Regions from separate parts of the Plantactinospora sp. GCM10030261 genome, predicted to be linked through region 2. Evidence: predicted binding sites of a transcription regulator. Region 2 holds the regulator's gene; the other holds the start of a gene.
What was found. Region 2 encodes HrcA, which represses chaperone genes, less so after heat shock. Its sites were predicted from a motif close to GGTTNGCACNCTCNNNNNGAGNGTGCNAACC; they were not measured.
Positions count from the first base shown of each region.

Region 1: the regulator HrcA is predicted to act here: its motif matches at 5,616-5,646, upstream of groES (co-chaperone GroES).

Region 1 covers NZ_JBHTDD010000001.1:187,926-203,547, forward strand. Annotated here, with positions in the region: gene ACFQUZ_RS00835 (WhiB family transcriptional regulator) at 67-456, shown strand; gene ACFQUZ_RS00840 (TetR family transcriptional regulator) at 837-1,457, shown strand; gene ACFQUZ_RS00845 (sulfite oxidase) at 1,500-3,158, opposite strand; gene groL (chaperonin GroEL) at 3,448-5,094, opposite strand; gene groES (co-chaperone GroES) at 5,169-5,483, opposite strand; gene ACFQUZ_RS00860 (methyltransferase domain-containing protein) at 5,707-6,951, shown strand; gene ACFQUZ_RS00865 (TetR/AcrR family transcriptional regulator) at 6,948-7,574, shown strand; gene ACFQUZ_RS00870 (ATP-binding cassette domain-containing protein) at 7,697-8,695, shown strand; gene ACFQUZ_RS00875 (ABC transporter permease) at 8,727-9,875, shown strand; gene ACFQUZ_RS00880 (ABC transporter permease) at 9,886-10,995, shown strand; gene ybaK (Cys-tRNA(Pro) deacylase) at 11,032-11,520, shown strand; gene ACFQUZ_RS00890 (sugar ABC transporter substrate-binding protein) at 11,803-12,894, shown strand; gene ACFQUZ_RS00895 (ATP-binding cassette domain-containing protein) at 13,034-13,846, shown strand; gene ACFQUZ_RS00900 (sugar ABC transporter permease) at 13,843-15,105, shown strand; gene ACFQUZ_RS00905 (ROK family protein) at 15,131-15,622, shown strand, end outside.
Region 2 covers NZ_JBHTDD010000001.1:634,380-650,001, reverse strand. Annotated here, with positions in the region: gene lepA (translation elongation factor 4) at 1-770, shown strand, start outside; gene ACFQUZ_RS03265 (NUDIX domain-containing protein) at 797-1,303, shown strand; gene ACFQUZ_RS03260 (GlsB/YeaQ/YmgE family stress response membrane protein) at 1,363-1,671, shown strand; gene ACFQUZ_RS03255 (sugar ABC transporter substrate-binding protein) at 1,844-3,127, shown strand; gene ACFQUZ_RS03250 (carbohydrate ABC transporter permease) at 3,124-4,113, shown strand; gene ACFQUZ_RS03245 (carbohydrate ABC transporter permease) at 4,110-4,964, shown strand; gene ACFQUZ_RS03240 (FAD-dependent monooxygenase) at 5,033-6,469, opposite strand; gene ACFQUZ_RS03235 (hypothetical protein) at 6,596-7,435, opposite strand; gene ACFQUZ_RS03230 (enoyl-CoA hydratase-related protein) at 7,523-8,311, opposite strand; gene hemW (radical SAM family heme chaperone HemW) at 8,329-9,552, shown strand; gene ACFQUZ_RS03220 (DUF4870 domain-containing protein) at 9,704-10,363, opposite strand; gene hrcA (heat-inducible transcriptional repressor HrcA) at 10,514-11,536, shown strand; gene dnaJ (molecular chaperone DnaJ) at 11,591-12,733, shown strand; gene ACFQUZ_RS03205 (16S rRNA (uracil(1498)-N(3))-methyltransferase) at 12,738-13,472, shown strand; gene ppk2 (polyphosphate kinase 2) at 13,579-14,577, opposite strand; gene ACFQUZ_RS03195 (histidine triad nucleotide-binding protein) at 14,773-15,123, shown strand; gene ACFQUZ_RS03190 (serine hydrolase domain-containing protein) at 15,202-15,622, shown strand, end outside.

The DNA of each region.
Region 1 (15,622 bases), 450 kb from region 2:
CGGCCCGCCGCCCGGATCCGAACCGTCACGGTTGACCACGCGGTGCCGCGCGGGAGGAGGGTGCTGATGTCGAACGTACGCAGACTGCCCGGACCCATCGTCGACCTCTGGGAGTGGCAGCGGCTCGGTGCCTGCCGCGGCCGGGACAGCGCCCAGTTCTTCCATCCCGACGGGGAACGCGGATCCTCCCGCAACCGCCGGGAACTCGGTGCCAAGGCGGTCTGCGGGGCATGCCCGGTGCGCGCGGAGTGCGCCGCGCACGCGCTCGCGGTCCGTGAGCCGTACGGCGTCTGGGGCGGTTTCAGCGAGTCCGAGCGGCTCCGGCTGCTCGCGGTGGGCTGGGAGGACCTGGCCGATCGCCGGCGCAGCCGGGTCGACATCGCCCGACTGGAGGCACGCCTGGGCCGGCCGCACAAGTCCACGATGCCCGCGCAGCGCCAGGCGCCCGCCGCCTGAGCCGCGCAGCACCCCTCTCTCAGACCGCAGCGGGTCGTGACATCGCCGTCACGACCCGCTGTGCGTGTCCGGCCGTGTCGGAGGTCCGGCCGGTCTCAATCGCTTCCCCCTCGGGAATCGTTACCGACACGGCGCTTCCGTACGGCGAGGGTTGTGACGAGCGCGCCGGTCAGCGCCGAGACGGCCCCGGCTATCTGCCACGCCGGCTGGTGTCCCACGATTGGTTCGCAGTTGCCCGTGCACGCGATCGGATCGATGTGCAGCAGGTCCGAGCCTTGGAGGAACCACAGGGCCCCCAGGGCGACCAAAGCCAGCCCCACCACCGATGTCAACATCCAGACCCAACGCAACTCTCGGCCCCCTGATAGTAAGATTCAAACATGACAGACACTATCAGAGAGGCGAACCCGAGTCCGCTTGCAGCCGCCCGGGAACGGGAGCGGATTCGCGTCAAGCGGGACGTATCCACGATCGCGGTCCGACTGTTCGAAGAGCGGGGCTACGACGCCGTCACGATGGAAGATGTCGCGGCGGCGACCGCCGTGTCAGTCGCCACTCTGTACCGCCGGTTCACCACCAAGGAAAACCTGGTCTGCTGGCAGCCCGACGAGCAACGAGCGATGGCCGCACTCCTCACGGCCGTCCAATCCGGCAAGACCCTCAGTGCGGCGGCGACGAGCCTCGCGCGGGAGCTGCCCGACGATGCGATCGACGCCATCGAGGAGACAGCGCGCGTCCGGCTACGGCTGATCGCCGGCCATCCGTCCCTTCAGGCCGCCGTCCAGGAGAAGGCACGGTCTTTCATCGACGAGATCCTCCGGGCGACGGACGCCCACGACGACCGCCCACGACTCGAACGGGAGATCGAGACCCGCTGTGTCGCGGCGGCGCTGGAGGCCGCCAACAACGCGTGGCTCCGTGGAGAGGGATCCCTACGTGCCTGCACGCTTCGGGCCCTTGAGATCCTGACCAAATCCCTTCCCTCGGTGACTGCTGGATGAAGCAGGCGGGCAATAATCAGGATCCAGGTCGCCGAGGACGGCCTAACGCACCGTCACGGTGACGGTGTGCCAGCCGGTCGCACCGTCCGGGGCGACCGGGGACTCCCGCTCCGTCTGCGTCTCCCCCGTCGCGTCGGTGGCCCGGACCTGGAGCACGTGTTCCCCCGGGCTCGCCGGCCACTGCCAGGACCACTGCACCCAGGTGTCGGTGGAGACCGTCGGCGCGAGCGTCGCCTGTTGCCACTCGCCGCCGTCGACGCGTACCTCAACCCGCTCGATGCCCCGGTGCTGCGCCCAGGCCACCCCGGCCACCGGCACCCTCCCGGCGGTCAGCCGGTTGCGCGGCCGCGGCGTGTCGATCCGCGACTGGGTCTTGATCGGGCCGCGCGCCGACCAGCCCCGCGGGACCCAGTACGCATCGAAGTCCGCGAAGCTGGTCAGTTCCAGCTCGGTGATCCACTTGCAGGCGGACACGTAGCCGTAGAGTCCCGGCACCACCATGCGGGCCGGGAAGCCGTGCTCGATCGGCAGCGGCTCGCCGTTCATCCCCACCGCCAGCAGGGCGTCCCGCCCGTCGCGCAGCTCAGCGGTGGGCGTACCGCAGGTCCAGCCGTCCACCGACCTGCCGACCACCTGGTCGGCTCCGACAAGCGGGCCGGCCTCGTCGAGCAGGTCGGCCAGGCGCACCCCGAGCCACCGGGCATTGCCGATAAGTTCGCCACCCACCTCGTTGGAGACGCAGGCGAGGGTGATGTCCCGCTCGATCATCGGTCGGGCAAGCAGGTCGGCGTAGCTCAGGGTAATCGGCGTGCGTACCCGGCCATGGATCCGCAACCGCCAGTCGGCCGGGTCGACCTGGGGGACGGTCAGCGCCGTGTCGATCCGGTAGAAGGCGAAGTTCGGCGTGGTGAACGGCGCGAGCTGGGCCAGCCGCAGGTCAGCCCCCGGGGGCACCGGCGGCGCCGGGCTCACCGGCGCGGGCAGCGTCACCGCCGCCCGCGCCGCGGTGACGCTGCGCCGGGCGGCCAGCCACCGGCCGCCGAGACCTACCACCACCGCGCCGCCGAGGGCGGCCGTCGTCCCGGCGAGAAACCGGCGCCGCTCCGAACGCCATTCCGCCATCTCGTGCTCTCCCGGAGCCTCTGGCCCAGGTCCGCCCCGCGCCGCCGCGAATCCGCCGGGGGTCACGGAAGCGCCCGGCGCCACCGAACCACCCGGCGCCACCGAACCAGCCGGCGCCACCGAACCAGCCGGCATCGGCCCCGGCGCCTCCAGCGGACCGGCCACGAGCAGCCACAGCGTCCCCGCCCCGAGGACTCCGCCGACCAGCGACGGCAACACGGCGGCGGGGCCGGCACCGGGCCGGGTGACCGCCGCGGCGGCGCCGAGCAGGGTGAGCAGCCCGATCCCGGCGTACCCAACGGGTAGGGTCCGCACCGCGCGCATTCCGATCAGCGCGGCGAGGCCGCCGAGCAGGATCGCGGTACCGATCAGCAGGGCCGTCTTGTCGTGTACGCCGAACACGTCGATGCCGAACTGCTTGACCGGCTCGGGAACGGTGTCCACCACCACGGCGCCGACGGCGACCAGGGGCGCCGACCGGGCCCCGGTGAGGACCGCGACCAGTTCCGCCGTGGCCATCGCGACCGCCGCGGCGGCCACCCCGGCCAGCGCCCCGGAGGCGCGCCGTCCCATCGTCATCCGCCCAGTGTTCCGCGCGCCGAGCCGATCGGACAGCCACGTCACCAATCGGTAACCCCCGCCCCGCCCTCGCCGACCCCCACCCGGTCGAACATGAGGTTGCCGGCGCGACACGCCGACGCGGGCACGCCAACCTCATGATCGACGCGAAGGGGACCGGGGCGAGCGCAACGGGACCGGAGCAAGCGCCACGGGACCGGGCGAGGAGGAGCGGAAACGCGTCCGGGGCGTACCGCGTCGCCGAGCGGAAGCTCGACGGGCGGTACGCCCCGGACGGCGTTCTACCGGGTCAGAAGCCCGGGCCGTGCTGGTGGCTGTGACCGTGGCCGTGACCGTGACCACCCGCGGCTGCCGGCTCCGGCTCCGCGGGCTTCTCGACGACCAGGCTCTCGGTGGTGAGCAGCAGCCCGGCGATGGAGGCGGCGTTGAGGACCGCGTTCCGGGTCACCTTCACCGGGTCCAGGATGCCGGCGCCGGCCAGGTCCACGTACTCGCCCTTCGCGGCGTCGAGTCCGTGGCCCCACTTGCTGGCGGCAACCTTCTGCACCACGACGTAGCCGTCCTGCCCGGCGTTCTGGGCGATCCAGCGCAGCGGCTCGACAAGCGCCTTGCGGACGATCGAGACACCCACCTTCTCGTCACCGGTGAGCCCCAGGTCGTCGTCGAGCGCCGAAGCGACCTGCACGAGCGCGGCGCCACCGCCGGGCACCGTGCCCTCCTCGACCGCGGCCTTGGTCGCCGAGATGGCGTCCTCGATGCGGTGCTTGCGCTCCTTCATCTCGACCTCGGTGGCGGCGCCAGCCTTGATGACCGCGATGCCACCGGAGAGCTTCGCCAGTCGCTCGCTCAGCTTCTCCCGGTCCCACTCGGAGTCCGAGGCCTCGATCTCCTTGCGGATCTGGGAGATCCGGTCGGTCACCTCGGTGTCCCGGCCCTTACCGTCGATGATCGTGGTGTTCTCCTTGTCCACCACCACCCGCCGGGCGCTGCCGAGCACCTCCAGGCCGACCTGGTCGAGCTTGTATCCAAGCTCGGGAGCGACCAGCTCCGCGCCGGTGAGGACCGCCATGTCCTGCAGCATCGCCTTGCGGCGGTCGCCGAAGCCCGGCGCCTTCACCGCGCACACCTTGATGGTCTTGCGCAGCGCGTTCACCACGAGGGTGGCCAGCGCCTGGCCCTCCACGTCCTCCGCGACGATCAGCAGCGGCTTGCTGTCGGAGAGAACCTTCTCCAGCAGCGGCAGCAGCTCCTCGATCGCCGAGATCTTCTGCGTGGTGATCAGGATGTACGGGTCGTCGAGCACTGCCTCCTGACGCTCGGCGTCAGTGACGAAGTTCGGCGAGACGAACCCCTTGTCGAACTGGAGACCCTCGGTGACCTCCAGCTCGGTGGCCAGCGTGGAGCCCTCCTCGACGGTGATGACACCGTCCCGTCCGACCTTCTCCATCGCCTCGGCGATCATGCTGCCGATGGTGACGTCCTGCGCCGAGATCGTGGCCACGTGCGCCACCGACTCCTTGCCGCCCACCTCGACGGCCTTTTCCAGCAGCGCCTCGGAGATCTTGGCGGCCGCCGCGTCGATGCCCCGCTTGAGGCCGATCGGGCTGGCCCCGGCCGCCACGTTGCGCAGGCCCTCCTTGACCAACGCCTGGGCCAGCACGGTGGCGGTGGTGGTCCCGTCGCCGGCGATGTCGTTGGTCTTCGTCGCCACCTCCTTGACCAACTGCGCGCCAAGGTTCTCGTACGGGTTGGTGAGCTCGATCTCCTTCGCGATGGTCACGCCATCGTTGGTGATCGTCGGCGCACCGAATTTTTTGTCCAGGACGACGTTGCGTCCGCGCGGGCCGAGGGTGACCTTGACCGTGTCCGCGAGGGCGTTGACACCGTGCTCCAGCAGGTGCCGGGCGTCGTCCGAGAAGCTCAGGATCTTCGCCATGAATGTCCCTTCAAGGTGTCGTAGCCCCGGCCCGGCGAGCCGGTCCGGGGCTACGACACGAGAAACTAGGTCGGTTACTTCTCGATGACCGCGAGGACGTCGCGGGCGGAGAGCACCAGGTACTCCTCGCCGGCGTACTTGACCTCGGTGCCGCCGTACTTCGAGTAGATGACCGTGTCGCCGACCTTTACGTCAACCGGGATCCGGTTGCCGGAGTCGTCGACGCGGCCGGGGCCGACAGCGAGGACGGTGCCCTCCTGCGGCTTCTCCTTGGCGGTGTCGGGGATCACGATGCCCGACGCCGTGGTGGTCTCAGCCTCATTCGCCTGGACCAGGATCCGGTCCTCGAGCGGCTTGATCGCAACCTTGGTCGCGGTAGTCACGGGCATACCCTCCTGGGGTACTTGGTTTCCGAGCCGGCCGGCAAGCCGGACGGCGTCAATCTCTGCCACATGTCCACCGGGCGGGGCCGTCGTCGCGGGTGCCGGTCCGCCTGGCGTTGTCGCCCACGGAACCCCGCGGGCTGGCACCCTCGATGGGAGAGTGCTAATCGCAGGTTATTCCGCGACTAGCACTCCGTCAAGGAGAGTGCCAATCCGACACAATGGTTCGGTGCATCTCGACCAGCTCGCCGCCCTGCGTACCCCCGATGGAGAGCGGGCCCTGGCCGCGGCGGTCGACCTGGCCGGCGGTGACCCGCTCAGCGCGGCGACCGCGCTGCGGACCCGAGGCGTCCCGGCCGGGCTGGCCGCCGCCGCGCTGACCCAGGCCGAACTGCGCCGGCGGGCGGTGGCCAAGTTCGGGCTGGCCGCCGCCACCATGTTCTTCACCCGGGCCGGGCTGGAGCAGGCCACCCGGGCCCCCGTCGCGGACCGGCGGGCCCGCCGACTGCGGGACGCGGGCGTACGGACCCTGGTCGACCTCGGCTGCGGGCTCGGGGCCGACGCGCTCGCCGCGGCCCGCGCCGGGATCCGGGTGTACGGGGTTGAGGCCGACCCGCTCACCGCGGCGCTGGCGGCGGCGAACGCCGAAGCCACCGGGCTGGCCGACCGGTTCACCGTCGAGTGTGCCGACGCCACAAACTTCGACCTGACCGGATTCGACGCCGCGTTCTGCGACCCGGCCCGACGGCGCGGCGGCACCGGACGTCGCGTCTTCGACCCGGCCGCGTACACGCCGTCCTGGGACTTCGTGGTCGGGCTGACCGAGCGGGTCCCGCGCACCGTGGTGAAGGTGGCGCCCGGCCTCGACCACGCGCTGATCCCGGCCGGGGCTGAGGCCGAGTGGGTAAGTGTGGCCGGCGACCTGGTGGAGGCGACACTGTGGTGCGGCCCGCTCGCCGAGGTTCCCCGGCGCGCCACCCTGCTGACGGATCGGCCCCCGGTCACCTCCGGCGTGGAGAGAGCCCGCTCCTGTCGCCTCACCGGCGACGGCACCGCCGAGGCACCCGTCGGGCCGTTGCGGCGCTACCTGTATGACCCTGACCCGGCGGTGGTCCGCGCCCACCTGGTCGCCAGACTCGCCGAGCGGCTGCCCGGCAACCTGGCCGACCCCACGATCGCCTACGTGTACGCCGACGCCCCGGTCAGCACCCCGTTCGCCCGGTGTCTGGAGATCACGGATGTGCTGCCGTTCTCGCTCAAGCGACTCCGGGCGCTGCTCCGGGACCGGCGCGTCGGCCGAGTGGAGATCCTCAAGCGCGGCTCGGCCCTGGATCCGGAGCGGCTGCGGCGCGACCTGCGGCTGTCCGGGGACGAGTCGGCCAGCGTGGTGCTCACCAGGGTGGCCGGCGCACCCACCGTCCTGATCGGCCACCCGGTCGCACCGATGTCCAACGCACGGCCGGAGGGATCATGACGACGCGAAGTGAGCGGTCCAACCAGAAGCGGAGGCAGATCCGGGCCGCCGCTCAGCGGCTCTTCCTGGCCAGTGGCGTGGCGGCGACCAGCATGGACGCGATCACCCTGGAAGCCGGCGTGTCCAAGCAGACCGTGTACGCCTACTACCCGAGTAAGGACGCGTTACTGGCGGACGTGCTGGAGACGCTGATGGCGCAACGGACGGCCGCCTGGGACGCCGAACACCAACCTGCTCACCCACTGCGGACCCGGGCCGAGGTGGCAACCGAACTGACCGGGTACGCGGAGTCGGTCGTCGACACCCTGCTCCAGCCGGAGTACCTGGGCCTGGCCCGGGTGATCGTGGCCGAGTCGGGCCGCAATCCGAAGCTGGGCGCCCTGTTCCGAGAGGCGGTATCCGGTCCCATCATCGCCGGGACGGCCCGCCTGGTGGCCCGCGGCATCGCCGGTGGCGCGCTGCGCCCCGTACCGGTGGAGGACGCCGGTCGCCTGCTGGTCGGCTCGCTGCTCACCTACACGCTGTTGGACGGCCTGCTCCGGCCGGACGGGCCACGGCAGCCACCGGCCGGTGCCGTGGCCCGGCTGGTGGCGCTGCTGTGCGACGGGTTGGCGGCACGCTGATCGACTGAACCCCGGAGGAGCTGGGCATGTCACCCACCCTTGCAATCAAACTGAACGGTTTGGTTTGATTAGCTGAGCCGGCGTGGTCGTCCCCCGGGGCCGCCAGCGAAAGGAGAGGGCACATGAGCACCAGAACGCTGTCAGCACCAGCGGCGGACCTCACGGCCGACGCGGAAGCGGTGCGGCTGACCGCGGTGGATGTCGTGTTCCGCCGGCGCGGCGCCGAACCGGTACGCGCGCTGACCGGGCTCGACCTCACCATCGCCAGGGGCAGCGTCTGCTGCCTGCTCGGACCCAACGGCTCTGGGAAGACCACCACCGTCAACGTGCTCACCGGCCTGCTCGAACCATCCGCCGGCTCGGTCCGGGTCACCGGGCTCGACCCCGGCCGGCAACGCCGTGACGTGCTCCGCCGGATCGCCCTCGTTCCGCAGGAAACCGCGCTGTACGCGGAGTTGACCGGCCGCGAGAATCTTGAGTTCCACGCCCGCTACTACGGCGTTCCCCGGGCCGTGATGACGACCCGCATTGACGAGGCGTTGACCCTCGTCGGCCTGACCGACCGCGCCACGGACCGGACCAGCACCTACTCGGGTGGCATGCAACGCCGGTTGGCGCTGGCCCGGGCCCTGCTCACCGAGCCGGAGGTGCTCATCCTCGATGAGCCCACCCTCGGCGTCGACGTGCAGTCCCGGCAGGCGATCTGGGAACGGATCGAGCAACTCGCCGCCGACGGTCGGACCGTCCTGCTGACCACCAACTACATGGAGGAAGCAGACAAGCTCGGCCGCCAGGTGCTCATCCTCGACCATGGTCGGACGGTGGCACAGGGCAGCCCGGCCCAGCTCAAGGCCGCGGTGACGCGCCAGCGGCTGCGCGTCGCGTTCGCCTCCGCCGGGCAGGCGGAACGGGCCCGGACCGACCTCGCCGACCTGTCCCCCGAACTCGGCTCAGACCAGGACCTCAGCGTGGATCTGCCCGCCGACACCGAGCGCCTGGACTTTCTCCGGCAGGTGCTCGACCGGCTCGCGACGGTTGGCGGTGTCACCGGGTTCCGGTTCGACGAGCCGAGTCTGCAGGACGTCTTCCTGCACGTCACCGGCCGCGCGCTGCGCAACTGACCAGGACCATCCAGGCAGAAGGGACCGAGACGTGCGACCCGTATGGGCCATGGTCCGCAAGGACCTGTCGATCAGCCGGCGGAGCCCCACCTTCCTCGCGATCACCGTGCTGGTGCCGCTCATCTTCGTCGGGCTCTACGTGCTCCTCGTGCGGGTCTCCGCCACCAGTCCGGTCGCGGTGGCACAGGAGGGCTCCGGCCCGCACAGTGCCCGAATGGTCTCGGTGCTGACCGGGATGTCGAGCGTTGACGGCCGGTTCTTCGAAATCCGGACCACCAACCCGGTCGAGGCGCGCCGGATGTTCGACGATGGTGAGGTGGGAGCGGTGCTGACCGTGCCCGCCGACTTCGACGCGCGAGTCGAGGCCGGCCAGCCGGTCTCGCTGCCGTTGACGGTCTTCAACATCAACTCAGATGGCACCAAGAACTTCCAGCTTCGCGCGGAACACGCCGTCCGGCAGTTTGCGGCCGGAGCGCCGAGTCCCGCGTCGGATGCGGGCGGTGGGCGACTGGTCGCGGTGGACGAAACGAGCGCCTTCCAGCGGGACATGCGGATCACCACGTACCTCGGCACCGGCCTGTTGATGTTCGCCGTGCTGTACGCCGCGATGGTGAACACCGGCACCCTGGTGGCCCGGGAGTGGGAGGACCGGACGGCCAAGCCACTGGTGCTCTCCCCTTCGGGTAACGCGCCCTTCATCGGGGGCAAGTGGCTGGCCGCTCTGGCACAGACCGCCCTCAGCCTGGTGCTCGTCCTTGCCGGGCTCGCCTGGCTCCTGGACTATCCGGTGACCGGGCTCGGCTGGCAGAGCGTACTGGCTGTGGCTGCGATCTTCTGTTACGGCGCCGGCTTCGGCGCGCTGATCGGCGTGGCGCTACGCCGGTCGCTGCCCATGATCCCGATCTGCGTCGTCCTCGCGGTGACCCACTTCTTCGCCAGCGGATACGAGTCCTACCTTCGTGGCTTCGCCCATGACGGGGCCGTGGGCTGGCTGTGGCGGCTGACCTCGTGGATGCCGCTCGCGCCGCTCACCGACCAGATCCGCTTCGAGGTGTCCGGCCTGGGCGACGGCGCCTTCGACTGGCCGGCCTTCGGTTGGACGCTGATGGGCGCGGTGGCGCTCAGCACGCTCGCCGTGGCGCGGATGCGTCGTGCCCTGAAGTTCACCCAGGGTCAGTGAGGAGACGACGGTGGAGACAACCCGAGCCGTGGTGGCGGTGACCGCCCGTAACCTGCGCCTGCTGCGTCGCCGGCCCGATCTGCTGGCCCAGGCGGTGCTCGTACCGATCGTGTTACTCATCCTGAACGCGCTGATCTTCGGCGCTGGCGGCGACGACTGGCCGGTAGCCGTCGTGGACAAGGCGAAGTCCGAACGGTCCGCCGCGCTGACGGGCGCGATCAACGAGAGCAGCTCGCGGATCACCCCGTACTTCCGGGTGGTGGAGACCGACCCGGTACCGGCCACCCAGATGATCGAGAATGGCCGCCTCCAGTTGATGATCGAGATCCCGGAGGACTTCGACGCCAGCGGACGGGTCCGGATCAGCACCTACAACATCAACAGCGACGCGACCAAAAATCTTCGACTGCGGGTCGAGGACGCCCTGAACGCTTACGACGCCGACGCGGGCCGTCTCGACCTCGCCGTCGACCTGCGTACGGTCCGGCCGGACGACATACCGCGGACCGGCTTCATCGCCGGTGGCGTGCTGCTGCTCGCGCTCTTCTTCGGCGCCACGTTGTTGGCCGCCAATCTGTTCGCCATCGAGCAGGAAGGACGGACCGCCAAGGAGATCCTGCTGAGTCCGGCGGGTCCGGCGACAGCGGCGCTGGGCGCGCTGATCAGTGGCACTGCGGCCGCCTTCCTCACCGCACTGCCCACCTATCTCACCGCCCGGTTCGCCTTCGGCCTCAACCCGGATCCCGGCGCGCTCCTGCTGGTGGTGTTGTTCATGGTGCCGGTGATGGTGGCCGGCGCGGGGCTGGGCACCCTGCTCGCCCACCTGCTCCGCGTGCACCGCAGCATCCAACCGTTGGTGATCCTCACCGGCATCGCCACCTTCTTCGTGGCGGGTGGTTTCGTCAGCGTGCCCGGCCTGCCTTCGACCGCCCGGAACTTCGCCGCCTGGTGGCCGCCGTCCCGCGTCTTCGAGTGGTCCAACCCGGTACTGCACGGATTCGCCGGCTCGTTCTCCCCCACGCAGTGGGGCTGGGTCATCGGGGTGGCGGTGCTGGGTATGGCCGCCGCGGCGTACGCCGGACACCGGGAACTGGGCACACCGCAGCGCGGCGGCCAGTGACCCCCGGTTCCCGGCACGGGGAGTAGCCTCGATGCCGTGGCGGGCCACCAGACTCCGGCGACGGTGCTGTTGACGAGGCGCGGCATCGCGCACAGCGTCCACCCGTACGAGGTCTCGCCGGACGCCCCCAACTACGGCGCCCTGGTGGCCGCGGCCCTCGGCGTGCCACCGGAGCAGGTCTTCAAGTCGTTGGTGGCCGATGTCGACGTTGGCCTGGCGGTGGCGGTGGTGCCGGTAACCGGGGATCTCGACCTGAAGGCGCTTGCCGCCGCGGTCGGCGGCAAGCGCGCGATGCTCGCGGACCGGACGGTGGCCGAGCGGACGACCGGATACGTACGCGGGGGGATCAGCCCGCTCGGACAGCGCCGGCGCCTGCCCACGGTTGTCGACTCGTCGGCCGTCGCCCTGTCGACCGTTTACGTGAGTGCGGGTCGGCGCGGCTTGCAGGTGCGGCTGTCCCCGGGCGATCTGGTCACCCTCACCGGAGCGGTCACCGCCCGCATCGCCGCCCCCCACTCCCGTTGACACCCGCCGCCCCACTCCCGTTGATATCGCCGCCCCACTCCCGTTGACCAAGAGGTTCGCGTCAGGAGTTCCCGGATATCTGACGCCAACCTCTTGATCAACGTGCCACGGCGGAACCGCGGCCTGACAGCCGGCGGGTTCCGGATCGATGGCGTGCACGTTGCTGAATTGTTATCGCCGCCAACAAACCCATGACCTCGGCCACCTTGTGCGGTACGCCACATCCCTAATACGTTGCCGGACACAACAAACGTTGCCCTCACCCCCGAAAGGACCCGGCACATGCGCAGAGGGATCCTGACCATCGCCGCGGCGGGCCTGCTCGTCACCGGCGGCCTGAGCGCCTGCGGCAGCGACGAACCCGGCGGCGCGGCCGGCGACAAGACCCCCAAGATCGGCGTCATCCTTCCGGACAGCAAGTCGTCGGCCCGCTGGGAGACCGCGGACCGCAAGTTTCTGGAGGAGGCGTTCAAGGCGGCGGGCGTCGAGTACGACATCCAGAACGCGCAGAACGACAAGACCCAGTTCCAGAACATCGCGGAACAGATGATCACCAACAACGCCACCGTCCTCATGATCGTCAACCTGGACTCGGGCACCGGGAAGTCCGTCCTCGACAAGGCCAAGTCGCAGGGCGTGGCCACAATCGACTACGACCGCCTGACACTGGGCGGGTCCGCCGAGTACTACGTGAGCTTCGACAACGAGGCGGTCGGCAAGTTGCAGGGCGAGGGGCTGGTCAAGTGCCTCGCGGAGAAGGGCGTCAAGAACCCGGTGATCGCCGAGCTGAACGGCGCCCAGACCGACAACAACGCCACCCTGTTCAAGGCCGGTTACGACTCGGTCCTGCAGCCCAAGTACGACTCCAAGGAGTTCACCAAGGGCCCGGACCAGTGGGTGCCGGACTGGGACGGCGCGCAGGCCACCACAATCTTCGAGCAGATGCTGACCCAGACCGGCGGCAAGATCGACGGCGTGCTGGCCGCCAACGACACGCTCGGGAACTCCGCCATATCCGTGTTGAAGAAGAACAAGCTCAACGGTCGGGTACCGGTCACCGGCCAGGACGCCGACCTGCAGGGTCTGCAGAACATTCTCGCCGGCGACCAGTGCATGACCGTGTACAAGGCGATCAAGAAGGAGGCGGACGCCGCCGCCGAGCTGGCGATCGGGCTGGCCAAGGGCGAACGCAAGAACACCGGCCAGACCGTGCGGGACCCGGAGGGCAACCGGGACGTGCCAGCCGTGCTCCTCGAGCCGAAGGCGATCACCAAGGAGAACGTCAACGACGTGGTCGCGGACGGCTTCGTCGACAAGGCCAAGCTGTGCGCGGACGCTTTCGCGGCGCTGTGCACCCAGGCCGGCGTGAGCTGACACCGTCCGTCGCACCCGCCCGGTCCGGCCACGACGCCGGATCGGGCGGTCGGCCGGCCACCGCGCCGGGTCGGTTCGCCGGCCCGCCGCACGCCGGCCGGGTGTGCCCGGAGACACCCGCTCGGAAAAGGAGACGCCCGTGTCCGCGACCCCCCTGCTGGAGCTACGCGGGATCGACAAGAGTTTCGGTCCCGTCCAGGTCCTGCGCGACGTCGCCTTCGCCGCCTATCCCGGTGAGGTGACAGCGCTCGTCGGCGACAACGGCGCCGGCAAGTCCACGCTGGTGAAATGCATCAGCGGCATCTATCCCACGGACGCCGGTGAGTTTCTCTTCGACGGCCGTCCGGTGACCATCAACAGTCCCCGGGACGCCGCCGCGCTCGGCATCGAGGTCGTTTACCAGGACCTCGCGCTCTGCGACAACCTCGACATCGTGCAGAACATGTTCCTCGGCCGGGAGAAACGCACCGGCATCGTGCTCGACGAGCCGACCATGGAACAGTTGGCCGCGGAGACCCTCGCCGGCCTCAGCGTGCGGACGGTGACGTCGCTGCGTCAGCACGTGTCGAGCCTCTCCGGCGGACAGCGCCAGACGGTGGCGATCGCCAAGGCCGTGCTGTGGAACAGCAAGCTGGTCATCCTGGACGAGCCGACCGCCGCGCTGGGCGTCGCCCAGACCGCACAGGTGCTCGAACTGGTCCGCCGGCTGGCGGACAACGGCCTCGCGGTCGTCCTCATCTCGCACAACATGAACGACGTCTTCGCGGTGTCCGACCGGATCGCCGCCCTCTACCTTGGCCAGATGGTCGCCCAGGTGCGCAGCACCGACATCACCCACGCCCAGGTGGTCGAGCTGATCACCGCGGGTCGCTCCGGCCACCTCGGCCTGCCCACCGAGACCACCCCAGCCGCCGCGAACGGCGCCGACAACACCCCGGGAGCCGTCCGATGAGCACCACCGTGACCGTACGTGAGGAGGGTCCGCCCGCAGTGGCCCCGACACCGACCGTCGCCAGCCACGCACGCGACTACTGGCGCCGGGTCCGCGGCGGCGACATCGGCGCGCTGCCCGCCATCTTCGGCCTGCTGGTGCTCTGCACGGTGTTCGCGGTGCTCCGCCCGTCGTTCTTCACCGCCGGCAACTTCGCGAACCTGTTCGCCCAGGGGGCCGCGGTCACGTTGATCGCCATGGGCCTCGTCTTCGTCCTGTTGCTCGGCGAGATCGACCTGTCGGCCGGCTTCGCCAGCGGGGTGTGCGCCGCGATCCTGGCCAACTTCGTCACCGTGCTGGGATATCCCTGGTATGTCGCGGTCCTCGCCGCCATCGCCACCGGTGTGCTGATCGGCCTGGTGCTCGGCTCCCTGGTGGCCAAGGTCGGCATCCCGTCCTTCGTCGTCACGCTGGCCGCCTTCCTCGCGTTCCAGGGCATCGTGCTGGTGTTGATCAGCGGCGGCAGCAACATCGCGATCCGCGATCCGGTGTTGGTCGCCATCGCCAACCGGAACCTGCCGCCGCTGCTCGGCTGGCTGCTGGCCGCCCTCGCCGTCGGCGGGTACGCGGCGGTCCAGGTGCTGCGGTACCGCAACCGGATGGCGCGGGGTCTGGTCACCGACCCATTGACGGTGGTGGTCGGCCGGATCGGCCTGCTGGCCCTGATCCTCGGCACGGCCGTGTTCATCCTCAACCTGGAACGCAGCCGCAACGTGTTGATCGTCTCGCTGAAGGGGGTCCCGATCGTCGTCCCGATCGTCGCGGCCCTGCTGGTGCTGTGGACCTTCGTGCTGCGGCGGACGGCCTACGGTCGGCACATCTACGCGGTCGGCGGCAACCGTGAGGCGGCCCGCCGGGCCGGCATCAACGTGGACCGGATCCGGATCTCGGTCTTCGTGATCTGCTCCGGGATGGCGGCCATCGGTGGCATCGTGGCGGCCAGCAGGGCCAACTCCGTCGACCCCAACACCGGCGGCAGTAAGGTGCTGCTCTACGCGGTCGGTGCGGCGGTGATCGGTGGCACCAGCCTGTTCGGCGGCAAAGGCCGGGTGCTCGACGCCGTGCTCGGCGGCGCGGTGGTCGCGGTGATCGACAACGGGATGGGACTGATGGGCTACAGCAGCGGAATCACGTACATGGTGACCGGCCTGGTGCTGCTGCTGGCGGCCAGCGTCGACGCACTGTCCCGGCGCCGAGCCGCCGCCACCGGTAACCGTTGACCACTCTCCGACGCTTGTGACATCGATGCGCGCCGGACCGAGCCAGGACGAGATCCGTCGGCAGAACCTCGGTGCCCTGCTCCGGTACGTCCACATCCACGGACCGACCTCCCGGGCCGAACTCACCACGGCACTCGGCCTGAACCGGAGCACCATCGGCGCCCTCACCAGCGACCTGGCCGCGGCTGGGTTGGTCACCGAGGGCCCCCCGCGGGAAACCGGGCGGGCGGGACGGCCGTCGCTTGTCGTCCGGCCCGATCCCCGGGTGTACGCGTTCGCGCTCAGCGTCGAGGTGGACCGGCTGCGGGCGGCCCGGATCGGGCTGGGTGGAGAGGTGTTCGCCCGGCGGGAGGCGCCCCGGCCGGCCGGGTTGTCCACCGACGCGACCGTGCCGCTGCTCGCCGCCATGGTCAAGGAGATGCGGCAGGTGGTCCCGGACTCGGCGGTCCATGTGGGCGACGGGGTCGCCGTCTGCGCGATGATCCGGCGCGAGGACGGCACGGTCTCGCTCAACTCG
Region 2 (15,622 bases):
GGCTGGAGCGGGAGTTCGGCCTGGACCTCATCTCCACCGCCCCGAACGTGGTCTACCGGGCGGTGCTGGAGGACGGCACCGAGGTCGTGGTGACGAACCCGAGTGAGTATCCGACCGGCAAGATCGCCGAGGTGTACGAGCCGGTGGTGCGGGCAACGGTGCTCACCCCGAGTGACTACGTCGGCGCGGTGATGGAGCTGTGTCAGGGCCGTCGGGGCAACCTGCTGGGCATGGACTACCTGTCCACCGAGCGGGTGGAGCTACGCTACACGCTGCCCCTCGCCGAAATCATCTTCGACTTCTTCGACCAGCTCAAGAGCCGCACGAAGGGGTACGCGAGCCTCGACTACGAGCCGTCCGGCGAGCAGAAGTCCGACCTGGTGAAGGTGGACATCCTGCTGCACGGCGAGCCGGTCGACGCGTTCAGCGCCATCGTGCACAAGGACAAGGCGTACTCCTACGGCACCAATATCGCGGCCAAACTGCGCGCATTGATCCCGCGCCAGCAGTTCGAGGTGCCGATCCAGGCGGCGATCGGCAGTCGGGTGATCGCGCGGGAGACGATCCGCGCCATCCGCAAGGATGTGCTGGCCAAATGCTACGGCGGGGACATCTCCCGGAAGCGCAAGCTGCTGGAGAAGCAGAAGGAAGGCAAGAAGCGGATGAAGATGGTCGGCCGGGTCGAGGTGCCGCAGGAGGCGTTCATCGCCGCCCTGTCCACGTCGGACTCGGGCGACGCGGGCGGCAAGGCGGCCGGCGGGAAGAAGTGACCGGGCAGGCGCGGTCGGAGAGTGCCGTGCGCGGCCATGGTCCCGGTGCCGCGTACTGCCCACGCTGCGCCGCGGCGCTGCCCGGTCCACCGCCGTGCGCCTGCGCCGCCTGCGGCTACCGGCTCTTCGTCAACGCCCGGCCGACGGTTGGCCTGATCGTCCTGGACGGGCGGCGGTTCCTGGCGGTGCGTCGGGTGGTGCCGCCGCGAGCCGGTCTCTGGGAACTGCCCGGCGGCTTCTGCGACGGCTGGGAACATCCGGCCGACGCCGCGCTGCGTGAGGCCCGTGAGGAACTCGGCGCCGCGATCACTCTTGGCCGGTTCATCGGGATGTACGTCGGCAGCTACGAGTACCAGAGCGAGACACTCCCGGTGCTGGACACGTTCTACCTGGCCACACTCGCGGGGCCGGTGCGCCTCAACGCCGCGGAGGCATCCGAGATGACCTGGTTCGATCTGGCGAAACCTCCCCCTTTGGCCTTCGCCACCATGGATCGGGCCGTTGCGGACGCCGCGCGACAAGTTTGTCGTTAGGTCGGTTTGGATTTCTGAGCCCTCGGGAATTACGTGTGCACCACGGCAAGAACCAAGACATGCACATACCTGAGGAGGAGGGCGACATGACGCTCTGGGGAATCATTATGGCGCTCGTCGTCGGTCTCATCGTCGGCGCGCTCGGTCGTCTGATCGTTCCGGGCAAGCAGAACATGCCGATGTGGCTGCACATGGTGATCGGCGTTGGCGCTGCCCTGCTGGGCACCGTGATCGCCCGGGCCGCCGGTATCGCCACGGAGACCGCTGGCATCGACTGGCGTGAGCTGGCGATCCAGGTCGTCCTCGCGGCCATCGCCGTCGCGGTGGTCGCCGGGGTCGGTGGTCGCCGCCGGGTGAGCCGCTACTGACCTGCGCACCCGCGTACCCCAAGGGGCGCCCAGCCGAGAGGCTGGGCGCCCCTTACGCTGTCTCCGCCGCGGCCACCGCGCACCCCTGTCGTAAAGGAAATTTTCCTACTAGGGTGCCGCAGAGAAGATTTGTGCCACCAGTGCGTGGGACCAGTGCGAGGGAGACGTTGTGGTGAAGAGGTGGAGAGGGTTCCGGCCGGTCACCGCCGCCGCGGCCGCGACCGCGATGCTGCTCACCGGGTGCGGTGGTGGTGCGGACGAGGCGGTCGACACCAGCAAACTGACGGTCTGGATGATGGGCGCCGGCAGCGAGGCGCAGACCGCGTTCCTGGACGGCGTCGAGGCGACATTCAAGGAGAAGCACCCGGACACCGACGTCGTGGTCCAGTACGTCCCCTGGCTGGAGGCGCCGAAGAAGTTCCAGACCGCGCTGGCCGGCGGCGACGGGCCGGACGTGACCGAGCTGGGCAACACCGAGACGCAGGGCTGGGCCGCACAGGAGGCGCTGGCCGACGTGAGCGACCGGATGGACGGCTGGGCCGAGGGCAAGGACATCCTGCCCGATCTGCTGTCCAACGCCCAGCTCGACGGAAAGCAGTACGGGGTGCCGTGGTACGCCGGGGTGCGGGCGGTCTACTACCGCACCGACTGGTTCGCCAAGGCCGGGCTTCAGCCGCCGAAGACCTGGGACGAACTGGTGACCGTGGCCAAGACGGTGCAGCAGCAGAACCCGGGCAAGTACGGCTTCGCCCTGCCCGGCAACTCGGAGCTGCCGTTCTACTCCTTCCTCTGGTCGACCGGCGCGGAGATCGCCACCAAGGACGGGGACAGCTGGAAGTCCGGTTACGACACTCCGGAGGCGAAGCAGGCGGTCAAATTCTGGACCGACCTCGTCACCACGCACAAGGTGGCGCCGCCCGCCGCCGCCGGGTGGAACGAGCTGGACGCGCAGAAGCAGTTCGCCACCGGTCAGGCGGCGATGGCCGTGGCCGGCAGTTGGCCGCAGACCGCGATGCTGAAGGACAATCCGGACCTCGCGAAGGTGTGGGGTACGTTCCCGATCCCGGGCCCGGACGGCAAGCCCGCCCCGGCCTTCGCCGGCGGGTCGGACATCGGCATCTGGCAGGACAGCAAGAAGCAGGACCTGGCCTGGGACTACGTGACCATCCTGCTGAACAAGCAGAACTCGCAGGAGTGGGCCAAGAGCCTCAAGTTCTTCCCCGTCTACAAGGACCTGACCTCGCCCGACGAGTACGCGAACGACCCGGTCATGGGGACCTTCGCCACCGTGCTCCAGGACACCAAGCTGACCCCGATCACCCCGAAGTGGGTCGAGGTGAGCCGCAGCAAGACGGTCACCCAGACGATGAACAGCTCGATCATGAAGGGTACCCCGCTCGACCAGGCGGTCAGCCAGGCCGCCACCGAGATGGAACAGATCCTCAACGCCAAGTGAGCACCCTGACCCGCGAACCCGGGACCCGGAGGACGCGCGGGCGGGACCTCCCCGCCCGCCGTCCCCGGCGGCCCGGTACGGGCGTCCCGTACCTGCTCCTGGCGCCCACCCTGCTCGTGATCGGCGTGCTGCTGCTCTGGCCGCTCGGCCAGGTGGCGGTGATGTCCCTGCACGAGATGGGGATCCGCGAATTGCGGGGGGACCGGCCGTGGTCCTTCGTCGGCCTGGAGAACTACACCCAGATCCTGAGTGACCCGTTCTTCCGCACGGTGCTGCGCAACACGGTGCTGTTCGCCGCGGCCAACGTGGCGCTCACGATGGTGCTCGGCACCCTGGTCGGACTGCTGCTCAACCGGCTGGGCAAGCGGATGGCCGGGTTCGTCGGTGCGGCGGTGATGCTCGCCTGGGCGACGCCGGCGCTGACCGGCGCCATCGTCTGGAAGTGGATCTTCGACGACACCAGCGGGCTGGTCACCTGGTTTCTCAACGAGCTTCCGGACGGTCTGTCCAGCGCGCTGTTCGGTCGCGCCGAGTGGACCGGGTACGGCTGGTTCAACTCGCCGCTTACCTTCTTCACCGTGCTCACCCTCGTGGTGGTCTGGCACTCGTTCCCGTTCGTCGCGGTGAGCGTGCTGGCCGGGTTGAAGAGCGTTCCGGGGGAGCTGCACGAGGCGGCCCGGGTCGACGGCGCCGGGCCGTGGCGGGTCTTCTGGTCGGTCACCTTCCCGCTGCTGCGACCGCTCTTCGGAGTGCTTGTGGTGCTCTCGACGATCTGGGACTTCAAGGTCTTCACCCAGCAGTTCGTGCTGGCCGGCGGCACCCAGGACCGGTCGACCTTCATGCTCGCCATCTACTCGTACGCGGAGGCGTTCTCGCCGCCGCCGAAGTACGGGCTCGGCGCCGCGATCGCGGTGGTTCTCACGCTCATCCTGCTCGCGGTCACCGGCGTCTACGTACGACTGATCCTGCGCCAGGAGGAGACATGACCGACCGGCGGCGTCCCCGCGCGGGGCGGTGGGCGGCAAACGTCGCCGGGCTCGCGGTGGCCGCCTTCGCGGCGTTCCCGGTGTTCTGGATGATCTCGACGTCGCTCAAGCCGAACCGGGAGATCTTCTCCAGCACGCCCCAGCCGCTGCCGCACCAACCCACGTTGGAGCACTATCGGGACATCTTCGGTGGGCAGATCATCCCGGGTGCCAGCTTCGGCGACTTCCTGCTCAACAGCGCCCTGGTGGCGGCGGCCACGGTGCTGCTCAGCGGCGTGGTGGCGCTGCTCGGGGCGACCGCGGTGGCCCGGTTCCGGTTCCGGCTGCGCACGTCGGTGCTGGTGCTGCTGCTGATCGTGCAGATGATCCCGTTGGAGGCGCTTGTCATCCCGCTCTTCCTGATCATCCGGAGGCTGGGTATGTATAACACCCTGCCCAGCCTCATCCTGGTCTACCTGGGCTTCTCGCTGCCGTTCGCGATCTGGATGCTGCGTGGTTTCGTCGCGGCGGTGCCGAAGGACCTGGAGGAGGCGGCGGCGATCGACGGCGCGAACCGTGCGCAGATCTTCTGGCGGATCCTGTTTCCGCTTGTCGCGCCGGGACTCGTGGCGACAAGCATCTTCTCGTTCATCACGGCCTGGAACGAACTCATCTTCGCGTTGACGTTCATCAGCTCCGAGGACCGGTACACCGCGCCGGTCGGGTTGACGTTCTTCTTCGGCCGGGACGACACCGCCTGGGGGATGGTGATGGCCGCCTCCACGGTGCTCACGCTGCCCGTGATGATCTTTTTCGTGCTGGTGCAGCGGCGGATGGTCGCCGGTCTGACCTCGGGTGCCGTGAAGGGTTGAGCAGGGTCCCTTCCTGTCGCTTTCGCGTCGGAGGGCTCTCCCGACAGGGCGCTCATGACAGTGGCTCGTCACGGCTCCCGGGACGACACCGCGGACCGGCGCCGGTTCCGTCGGTTGACGTTCAGCGCCCTGATCAGCGTGCCGGGGGTGGCCAGGGCGTTCGGGTGCCGGAGCATGAAGGTGACCTCGTCGAGCCGGCGGTTGAGTGTTTCGTCGCTGACGGTGGCCTCGACGATCTGATCCGCCACCCAGGAGGTCAACCGGTGGCCGCGGGGGCGGGGACCCGGCACCGACGGCCGGGCCAGGTCCGCGGCGGCGGTCATCCCCCAGGCCGCGTCCACCACCACCTTCTGCAGGGCGAAGAAGTCCCGGGCCGGCGTCCGCAGGTCGGGCCGGCGTCGCAGGTACATGGACAGGCACGAGGCGTGCAGCGCGGCCGAGGACATGCCCTGGCCGTAGATCGGGTTGAACGAGGCCACCGCGTCACCCACGCTGACCAGCCCGGCCGGCAGCCGGCGGCACCTGTGGAAGTCGCGGCGCCGGCTGTCGGCGTGGTGGAAGCTGCGGACCGGGAAGAGCATCTCGCCCTCGACCACCCGGCCGAACTCGGGAGGGAACTCGGTGCGGCACCGGCGCACCATGTCCTCGGCGTCGTGACCCGGACGGCAGTCGCCGTACCCGGCCAGCATGATCATCCATCGATCGTCCTCCACCGCCGTCAGGCCGGCGCCGGAGATCTCCGATCCGCGTGCGGGGCTGCTGCCGACGAGTACGGAGACCGGATCGGGCTTGGCCTCGGTGCGCCGGAACACCGCGGTCGAGTAGTTGATGTTGACGACCAACCGGGTGAGCGGCGCCCGGTCCCAACCGTGCCGCTCCAGCCAGTCGTTGAGCCGGCTGGCCCGTCCCATGGCGTCCACCACGAGATCGGCGTCGAGCGTGTCGGTTGCCGGGCCACCCGCACCGCCCGGGGCCGGCCCGTCCGGCGTCTCGTACCGAACGCCGGTGACCGCCGTGCCGTCGAAGCGCAGGTCGGTGGCCCGCCCCCGGACTGAGGAGACGTTGGGCAGGTCGCGCAGCCGTCGGCGGAGCAGATCTTCGATGAACGGCCGGCTCGCCGAGAGCATGTCCAGGTCGACGCCGCGCACCTTGCGTCGACCGTCCAGGTAGGTGTGTCGGGCGTCGGGAGTGGCCAGGCACGCCCCCAACTCCAGGGCCTGCTCGGTGAGTCCCGGAAACCATCGCTCGATCTGGAGGTGCCCCGCCGGCAGCAGTAGGTGGACCTGGTTTCCCTGGGGCACACCCGGTCGGGCGTCGGTGACCTCGGTGACGTCGTCGCGCTCCACGATCACCACCCGCTCGGCGTACTCGGCGAGGACCCGGGCGGCCAGCAGGCCGGCGATGCTGCCGCCGAGTACAGCGGCGCGGCCCAGCAGGACCGTGCTGTCCTCGGGCGGCCGCTGGGTGGCGATGTCGTTGAAGATCCGTGCTGGAAAGCGGTACACCCCGTACTCCTGTCTCCAGTGAGGACACGACCTCCGACTCCGACGGACGGGCGGGCGAACACTCGGCCGGCACCCAACCATCGACCGATGGAAGTTTATCGGCTCCCCGACCGCGACCGGTGGCGGTCAGGCGTCGCCGAAGACCTCGGCGATGACGCGGTCGGCGGCAAGCGTCTCGTCCGCTACCTCCGACCAGGTGCCGGCCTTCGCCGTCCACTGCAGACCGGCGAACCGGACCCGCTTCACCCCGTTGCTGTCGGCGTGCGCGACCAGCCAGTGCGCGTACTGCCAACCGGCCTGCTGGTCGGTCGCCACCAGGCTGAGGCCGAGCAGCTCGGCCAGCTCAGCCGTCCGGACCGAGCCCCAGTCCCGGCTCAGCCGGCTGCTCAGCTCGGTCGCCGCGGCGGCGCCGCGCAGCACCGGATCCCGGGGCACGGTGCAGGACACCGCGCCGGTGGCCTCGCCCACCAGGGCCCGGCTGAGCACGCCCGCCTCGTCCGCCCACTTCTGGTACGCCTCGGGGAAGGCCGACCGCTGGACCCGCTGCGCGGCGTCGGTCACCCGCATGCGTTCCCAGCCCCGCACCTTCACCAGCGCGGCGTAGAACCGGTTCGCGGCGTACCGGGGATCGCGGATCTGCTCGGGAGTGCCCCAGCCCTGGCTCGGTCGTTGCTGGAACAGCCCCACCGAGTCACGGTCGCCCCCGGCCAGATTCCGCAGCCCCGACTCCTGGTAGGCGGTGGCGAGCGCCACCACGACGGCCTGCGCCGGCATGCCGCGCCGGATTCCCACGGCGGAGATGGTGGCCGCGTTCGCCATCTGTTCGGGATCCAGGGTCACCTCGCCGTCGGCCCGGACCACGCAGCCGAGCGCCCGCGGCAACGACAGCTGCCCGCCGAACCGGTCCGCCATCACCACGGCCGCAACCGTGATCAGCACCAGGAGAGCGGCCGACGCCGCCACCATCGTCCGAGCCCGCACCCATACCCCCTGCCCGACAACAGTCCGCCCAGCCTACGCCGAAGCGGACGGCCAGGCCGATTGCACGAACGGTCAGTCCGCGGCCGGCACCCAGCTCGCCGGCCGCTTCTCCCGGAACGCCAGCACCCCCTCCCGGCCCTCCGCGGAGAGGAAGTACCCGGTGGAGAGCGTCGACAACTCGGCCAACTCGGCCCGCAGCCCGGTGCCGGCCGGCCGGCGCAGCAGCTCCTTGGCGCCGGCGAGGGCGCCGGGGGCGCCGCGGACCAGGGCCGCGCAGTACCGGTCGACCGCCGCGTCCAGGTCGGCGGCCGGCACGGCCGCGGTGACGAGCCCCACCCGTTCGGCCCGGTCACCGTCGAAGGTCTCGCCGGTCAGGTACAGGTCGGCGGCGGCCCGGGGAGCCAACCGCCGGAGCACGGTGGCGGAGATGACCGCCGGGATGACACCGATCCGCACCTCGGTGAAGGCGAAGGTGGCCTCCCGGGCGCAGACCGCGATGTCGGCGGCCGCGATCAACCCCAGGCCACCGGCCCGCGCCGGACCGCCGACCCGGGCCACCACCGGCTTCGGGCACTCCCACACGGCGGCCAGTACGTCGCCGAGCATGCCGGCGGGGACCGTGCCGCTGGCGTAAGCGGCGGCGGTCTCCTTGAGGTCGGCACCGGAGCAGAAGACCGGGCCGGTGTGGGACAGCACCACGGCCCGCACCGCGTCGTCCGCGACGGCGGCCGTCAGGCCGGCCAGCAGTTCGGTCATCAGCTGGGTGGACAACGCGTTGCGGTTGGCCGGGCTGTCCAGCGTGAGGGTGGTCACCCCGGCCGAGGTGGACACCCGGACGAGCGGGTCGGTGGCGGCAGTCATGGGCGCACAATAGTCGGATGCCTGGCGTCCTCCCAGACGGCGAAGCCGTGCCCGCCGACGGATCGCTGCCGCCCGCCGCGCGGGCCGCCGTCGGCACCCGCGGGTTCGGCGTGTACGTGCATGTGCCGTTCTGCGCGAGCCGGTGCGGCTACTGCGACTTCAACACGTACACCGCGAGCGAACTCGGCGGCGGGGCGAGCCGGGAGACGTACGCCGACGCGGTCCTCGCCGAGCTGGACCTGGCGGCCCGGGTGCTGGACGGGACGCCGCCGGCCCGGGTGGACACCGTCTTCGTCGGCGGTGGCACGCCGACCCTGCTGCCGGCCGCCGACCTGGGCCGGATCCTGGCCGGCATCGACCGCACCTGGGGGCTGGCCGACGACGTGGAGGTGACCACCGAGGCGAACCCGGAGTCGGTGACGCCGGAGTCCCTGGCGGCGTTGCGAGCCGCCGGTTACACCCGGATCTCGCTCGGCATGCAGTCGGCCGCGCCGGGGGTGCTGGCGGTGCTGGACCGGCGGCACCGCCCGGGTCGGGCGGCGGCCGCCGCCGCCGAGGCCCGGGACGCCGGGTTCGAGCACGTCAACCTGGACCTGATCTACGGTACGCCGGGGGAGCGGCCGGAGGACTTCGCGGCCTCGCTGGCCGAGGTCACGGCCGCCGGGGTGGACCACGTCAGCGCGTACGCCCTGATCGTGGAGGACGGCACCCGGCTGGCGGCGAGGATGCGTCGCGGCGAGTTGCCGTACCCGTCGGACGACGAGGCCGCGGACCGTTACCTGGCGGCGGAGGCCGCGCTGGGCGCCGCCGGCTTCTCCTGGTACGAGGTGTCGAACTGGGCCACGTCGCCGGCCGCCCGGTGCCGGCACAACCTGCTCTACTGGACCGGCGGCGACTGGTGGGGCCTCGGCCCGGGGGCACACAGCCACGTCGGCGGCGTGCGCTGGTGGAACGTCAAGCACCCGACCGGGTACGCGCGTCGGCTGGCCGAGGGTCGGTCACCGGGACACGGTCGGGAGCTACTCACCGAGGCGGACCGGCGGACCGAGGATGTGATGCTGCGACTGCGGCTGGCCGACGGGCTGCCGTTGAGCGTGCTGGACGAGGCCGGACGGGCGGCGGCCGACCGGGCGCTGGCGGACGGGCTGCTGGACCCGGCGGCGTACCCGGCGGGCCGGGCGGTGCTCACGCTGCGCGGCCGGCTGCTCGCCGACGCGGTCGTCCGCGACCTGCTGCCCTGAGCCGCCGACGCCGGACCGTCGCTGTCGTCCGATCGACTCGATGTGCGGCATGTCGGGTGGTGGGGGACGACGCAACTCCGCGGTATCCCGCACCTCGGGTGGATCGCGGGCGGTCCGCCGGGTGCCGCGACGGCACCCGGCGGAGCGTCGGTCAGCGCTTCACGAACGGGTAGGACATCGGGTAGCGGTAGACCACGCCCTCGTTGGCCTTGACCGCCCCGATGATGCCGAAGATGACCGGAACCACCCAGACGATCATCGGCAGGAAGAACAGCACCCCGCACGTGACGAACGTCGCGATCCAGGTGATGACGTAGACGACGGCCCAGGTGATCTGGAAGTTGAGAGCCGACACGGCATGCGCCCGCACGGTGGGCGACTGTTGGCCCCGCGCCACCATGGCGATCAGCGGTGCCACCCAGCCCAGCAGCCCGCCGCCGACGATGACGCCGGCCGCGCCCAGGCCGTGCGCGAGCAGTGCCCAGGTCCGGTCGTCGTTGCTGCCGTATCCGGCCGGAGCCGGCCCGGCGCCGTAACCGCCCGGTGGGTAGCCCGGCCCGCCGCTTCCCGGTGGGTAGTCAGGTCCGCCAGCGCTGGTCGGCGGAGGGAAGCCGCTCGGTCCGGCCGAGGCCGGGCCGCCCGGTTGCGGACTGCCTGGCGGGGGGCCGGCGGGCGGATACGGGCCCGGCGGCGAGCCGGGGGTTACGTCTCCCGATGGGGGCGGCGGTGTCGCGGGCGGCAGCGGAGCGGTTGGGTCCGACGAGGCCGGATCCGGATCACCTGCTCCGGGAGGGCGAGGTGGTTCGGTCATGACGTCACGGTAGGACCCGACATCCACCCGCGCCAGTAGCCGAAGGGAGGGCGGTCCGTGATCATCGCGCGATTCGCCGTCGCCGTCGTAGACTGGCACTCGCTACAGTCGAGTGCCAGTCCTTTCGGATGAGGCCGATGGGAGGTGAGCATGGGTCTCGACGAGCGCAAGCTCGACGTCCTCCGGGCGATCGTGGAGGACTACGTCGCCACCCAGGAGCCGGTGGGCAGCCGGGCGCTTGTCGAGCGCCATCAGCTCGGGGTCTCCCCGGCCACCGTGCGCAACGACATGGCCGTGCTCGAGGAGGAGGGCTACATCCGGCAGCCGCACACCAGCGCGGGCCGGGTCCCCACCGACCGGGGCTACCGGCTGTTCGTCGACCGGCTGTCCCGGGTCAAGCCGCTCAGCCCGGCCGAGCGCCGGGCGATCGAACGCTTCCTGGTCGGCGCCGTCGACCTGGACGACGTCGTGCACCGGACGGTGCGGCTGCTCGCACAACTCACCCGGCAGGTCGCCGTCGTGCAGTACCCGAGCCTGGCCCGGTCCTCGGTACGCCACCTGGAACTGGTGCCGATCTCGACCACCCGGCTGATGGTGGTGATGATCGCCGACACCGGACGGGTCGAGCAGCGGCTCGTGGAACTGCCCGGCCCGATCGCCGCCGACGACGTGCTCGATCTGCGCCAGCGGGCGAACGAGAAGCTGGTCGGCACCCGGCTCTCGGAGACTCCGCCGCTGGTCCAGGCGCTCGTCGAGGAGACCTCACCGGACCACCGGTCGGCGATGGCGACGATCTCCTCGGTGCTGCTGGAAACCCTTGTCGAGCGGCACGAGGAGCGGATCGCGCTGGCCGGAACGGCCAACCTCACCCGCGCCGGCCTGCTCGACTTCCAGGGCTCGCTGCGACCGATACTGGAGGCGCTCGAGGAGGAGGTCATCCTGCTCAAGCTGATCGGTGAGGCGGAGCCGAGCGGTCCTCGGGTCCGCATCGGCGACGAGAACGAGATCGACAATCTGCGGGCGGCCTCGGTTGTCAGCACGGGTTACGGTCCAGGTGCCACCATCGTCGGTGGACTGGGCGTCCTCGGGCCGACCCGGATGGATTACCCCGGCACCATCGCCACCGTGCGTGCCGTGGCACGCTACGTGGGTGACCTTTTGGCGCAGAACTGACCCGACCTGCCGACCGGCGGCCGACCTGGAATCGACATGGGGACACGGAACGCAGTGACCAGGGATTACTACGGGATTCTCGGCGTGAGCCGGGACGCCTCGGATGATGAGATCAAGCGCGCCTACCGCAAGTTGGCGCGCCAGTACCACCCGGACGTCAACCCTGACCCGAAGGCGCACGACCGGTTCAAGGAGATCAACGCCGCGTACGAGGTGCTCTCCGACGACCAGAAGCGGCAGATCGTCGATCTGGGCGGCGACCCTCTCGCCCCGGGCGGTGGGGGTGCGGGCGCCGGCCCCGCTGGGGCCGGACCTTTCGTCGGTTTCCAGGACATCATGGACGCGTTCTTCGGAGCCGCCGGTGGTGGCGGCGCCCGCGGCCCCCGTCCTCGGACCCGGCCCGGCGCGGACGCCATCCTCCGGCTCGAACTGGACCTTCAGGAGACCGCCTTCGGGGTGGAGGCGCCGATCACGGTCGACACCGCCGTGCTCTGCACCACCTGTTCCGGGGCGGGCACGGCTGCCGGCACGCACCTGGCCACCTGCGAGGCCTGCGGCGGGCGCGGCGAGATCCAGTCGGTGCAGCGCACCTTCCTCGGCCAGGTCGTCTCGTCCCGGCCCTGCACGGTGTGCCAGGGCTACGGCACCGTGATCCCACACCCCTGCCCCACCTGCGCTGGTGACGGCCGGGTGCGCACCCGGCGCTCGCTCACCGTGAAGATTCCGGCTGGAGTCGAGGACGGCATGCGGATTCGGCTGGCCCAGCAGGGTGAGGTCGGACCCGGTGGTGGCACCGCTGGCGACCTGTACGTCGAGATCCACGAACGGCCGCACGACGTCTACTCCCGCAAGGGTGACGACCTACACTGCCGGGTCACCGTGCCGATGACGGCCGCCGCCCTGGGCACCCGGCTGACCATCAAGACGCTGGACAGCGAGGAGCCGGTCGACGTCAAGCCGGGCACCCAGCCGGGCAGCACGGTCCGGTTGCGCGCCCGCGGCGTGCCGCACCTTCGCGGAACGGGGCGGGGTGATCTTTTCGTGCACCTGGATGTGCGTACCCCCACCAAGATCGACGCCGAGCAGGAACGGATATTGCGGGAGTTCGCGAAGACCCGCGGCGAGGAGGTGGCCGAGTTGACCAAGCAGGGCGGCTTCTTCTCCCGGATGCGGGACGCGTTCAACGGCCACGCCTGAACCGGTGAGCGCGCCGCTGTTCCTGGTCGACGCCTTGCCTCCTGGTAACCGGCACACCCTCGACGGTGCCGAGGGACACCACGCCGCCACCGTGCAACGGCTGCGGGTCGGCGAGAACCTCCTGCTCGCCGACGGCCGGGGCGGCACGGCCACCGCGGTGGTCGCCGCCGTCGGTCGAGGCACGCTCGAACTTGAGATCACCGACCGCGGGTACGCGGAACCGGCGGACCCGCGGCTGGTGGTCGTCCAGGGCATCGCCAAGGGTGACCGCGGTGAACTGGCCGTGCAGGCGATGACGGAGACCGGCGTCGACGAGGTCGTGCCCTGGGCGGCGGCCCGGTCGGTGGTCCAGTGGCGTGGTGAGCGCGGCGCCCGGGCCAGGGAGAAGTGGGTGGCGACCGCGCGGGAGGCCGCCAAGCAGGCGCGCCGCGCCTGGCTGCCGACGATTGCCGGGGAGCCGGACGCGTCGACCACCCGGGTGAGCCGCCGGCTCGCGGCGGCAGCCGCCGGTTTCGTCCTGCACGAGGCGGCGACGGACCGGCTGACCAGGGCCGAGCTTCCACCGGCTGGCGACATCGTCCTGGTGGTCGGGCCGGAGGGCGGCGTGGCGGAGTCCGAGTTGGCGGCGTTCGCCGCTGCCGGGGCACGTCCGGTCCGGTTGGGCGGTGACGTGCTGCGTACCTCGACCGCCGGGGTGGCCGCGCTCGCGGTGCTCTCGGCCAGGCTCGGCCGCTGGTGAGACGGCGTCTGGGGGTCGCGGGCGAGCGGGTGGCCGCCGGGACCGTCTGGTGCCGGCGGCCAGCCGCTCCACCCGCGCCCGGCCCGGCCGGTCGCGGACCCCGGTCCTACAGCTTGGGGAAGACGTGCACCGTCTGCTCGTCGGGCCTCAGGTCGAGGCCGGCCGGTCCGACGATCAGCGGATCCGGCGTCCCGACCACTTCGGCGTCCTTGCCGGTGTAGTCGAACCGGGCCAGTACGTGTCGCATCGCCTCGATCCGGGCCCGCTTCTTGTCGTTGCTCTTGACGACCGTCCACGGCGCGTCGGCGGTGTCGGTGTAGAAGAACATCGCTTCCTTGGCCTCGGTGTAGTCGTCCCACTTGTCCAGCGAGGCGATGTCCATCGGTGACAGCTTCCACTGCCGCACCGGGTCGACCTGCCGGATAGCGAACCGGGTGCGCTGCTCGTTCTGGGACACCGAGAACCAGAACTTGACCAGGCGAATGCCGGAGCGGACCAGCATCCGTTCCAGTTCGGGGGTCTGGCGCAGGAACTCCAGGTATTCCTTGCGGGTGCAGAAGCCCATCACCCGCTCCACCCCGGCCCGGTTGTACCAGGACCGGTCGAACAGCACGATCTCCCCGGCCGACGGCAGGTGCGCCAGCCAGCGCTGGAAGTACCACTGGGTGGACTCCCGCTCGTTGGGCTTGAGCAGCGCGACCACCTTGGCGCCCCGCGGGTTGAGGTGCTCCATGAACCGCTTGATCGTGCCGCCCTTGCCTGCCGCGTCCCGCCCTTCGAACACGATCACCAGCCGCTCGCCGGACTCCTTCACCCACTCCTGGAGCTTCAGCAGCTCGATCTGCAGCAGCCGCTTGTGTCTGTCGTACTCCTCGCGCGGCATCCGCTCGTCGTACGGGTAGTCCTCGCGCCAGGTGTCCACCGGAGTGCCGTCCGAGCAGAGCAGCACGGGATCGTCGTCGTGGTCGTCGGCGATCCGGTAGTCGTCGAAGAGGTCCAGCAGACCGGTGTCGGCGTCGGCGCGGGCGTCGATCTCGGTGGCGGTGTCGCCGTTCGTGCCGGTTTCGGCGGTGTCGGTGCTGGCAGCGGTGTCGGTGTCGGCCATGTCGCAGGGTGTTACCCCGTCGCGGACCCTCCGGCTACCTGCGGATTGCTGGGAAGTTGCTGAGTGGTGACGATCAGCTGCGCAGGTAGGGGTTGCCACGCGCGCAGTCGAAGCGGACGGCCGCCCCCGATGATGGGCCGGCAGCGGGGTTCGAGGCGTACCGGGTGCCCTTCCCCGTCGCCTACCATGCGGGGGGTGGGAACTGACGACTGCCTCTTCTGCCGGATCGTGGCCGGCGAGATCCCGGCGACCGTGGTCCGGGAGACCGACAAGACGCTCGCCTTCCGCGACATCGCGCCGAAGGCGCCGGTGCACGTCCTGGTGATCCCGAAGGAGCACTTCGTGGACGTGGTCACGATGGCCGAGGCCGATCCCGAGGTGACCGCCGAGGTCATGGCCACCGCCGCCATCGTGGCGGAGCACGAGGGAGTGGCGGCCGACGGCTTCCGGTTGATCTTCAACACCGGACCGGACAGCGGGCAGGAGGTCGCCCACGCGCACGCCCACGTGCTCGGCGGTGCCCCCCTTGGCCCGATGCTGGCGTAGCCCGGGGCCCCTTATCATCGCTTCCGGTAGGGGACCGGCCCCTCTCGACGTCCGTCGAATCCCGCCTGGAGGCACCCCGTGACCGACGTGAACCGCCGTCTCGACCGGCTGGTTCGCCAGCGCCAGGCGTCGGCGCGGGTGCCGGCGCTGGCCGCCGCCCTGCACCGGGCCGACCGACCGTTGTGGTCGTGCGCGGTGGGGCAGACCGGCAACGACACGCCTCTGGATGGGCATACCAGGTTCCGGATCGGTTCGATCACCAAGACCTTCACCGCCGTCCTCGTGCTGCAGTGCCGCGACGACGGGTTGCTCGACCTGGACGACCCGATCGGCAAGCACCTGGACCTGCCGGAGCACCGGGAGCTGACCGTGGCCCGGCTGCTCTCGCACACCGCTGGCCTGCAACGGGAGCCGCACGGCGACGTGTGGGACTCGCTGCGGGTGCCGGATGTCGACCAACTGCTGGCCGACCTCGCCAGGGCCGAGCGGGTGCTGCCGC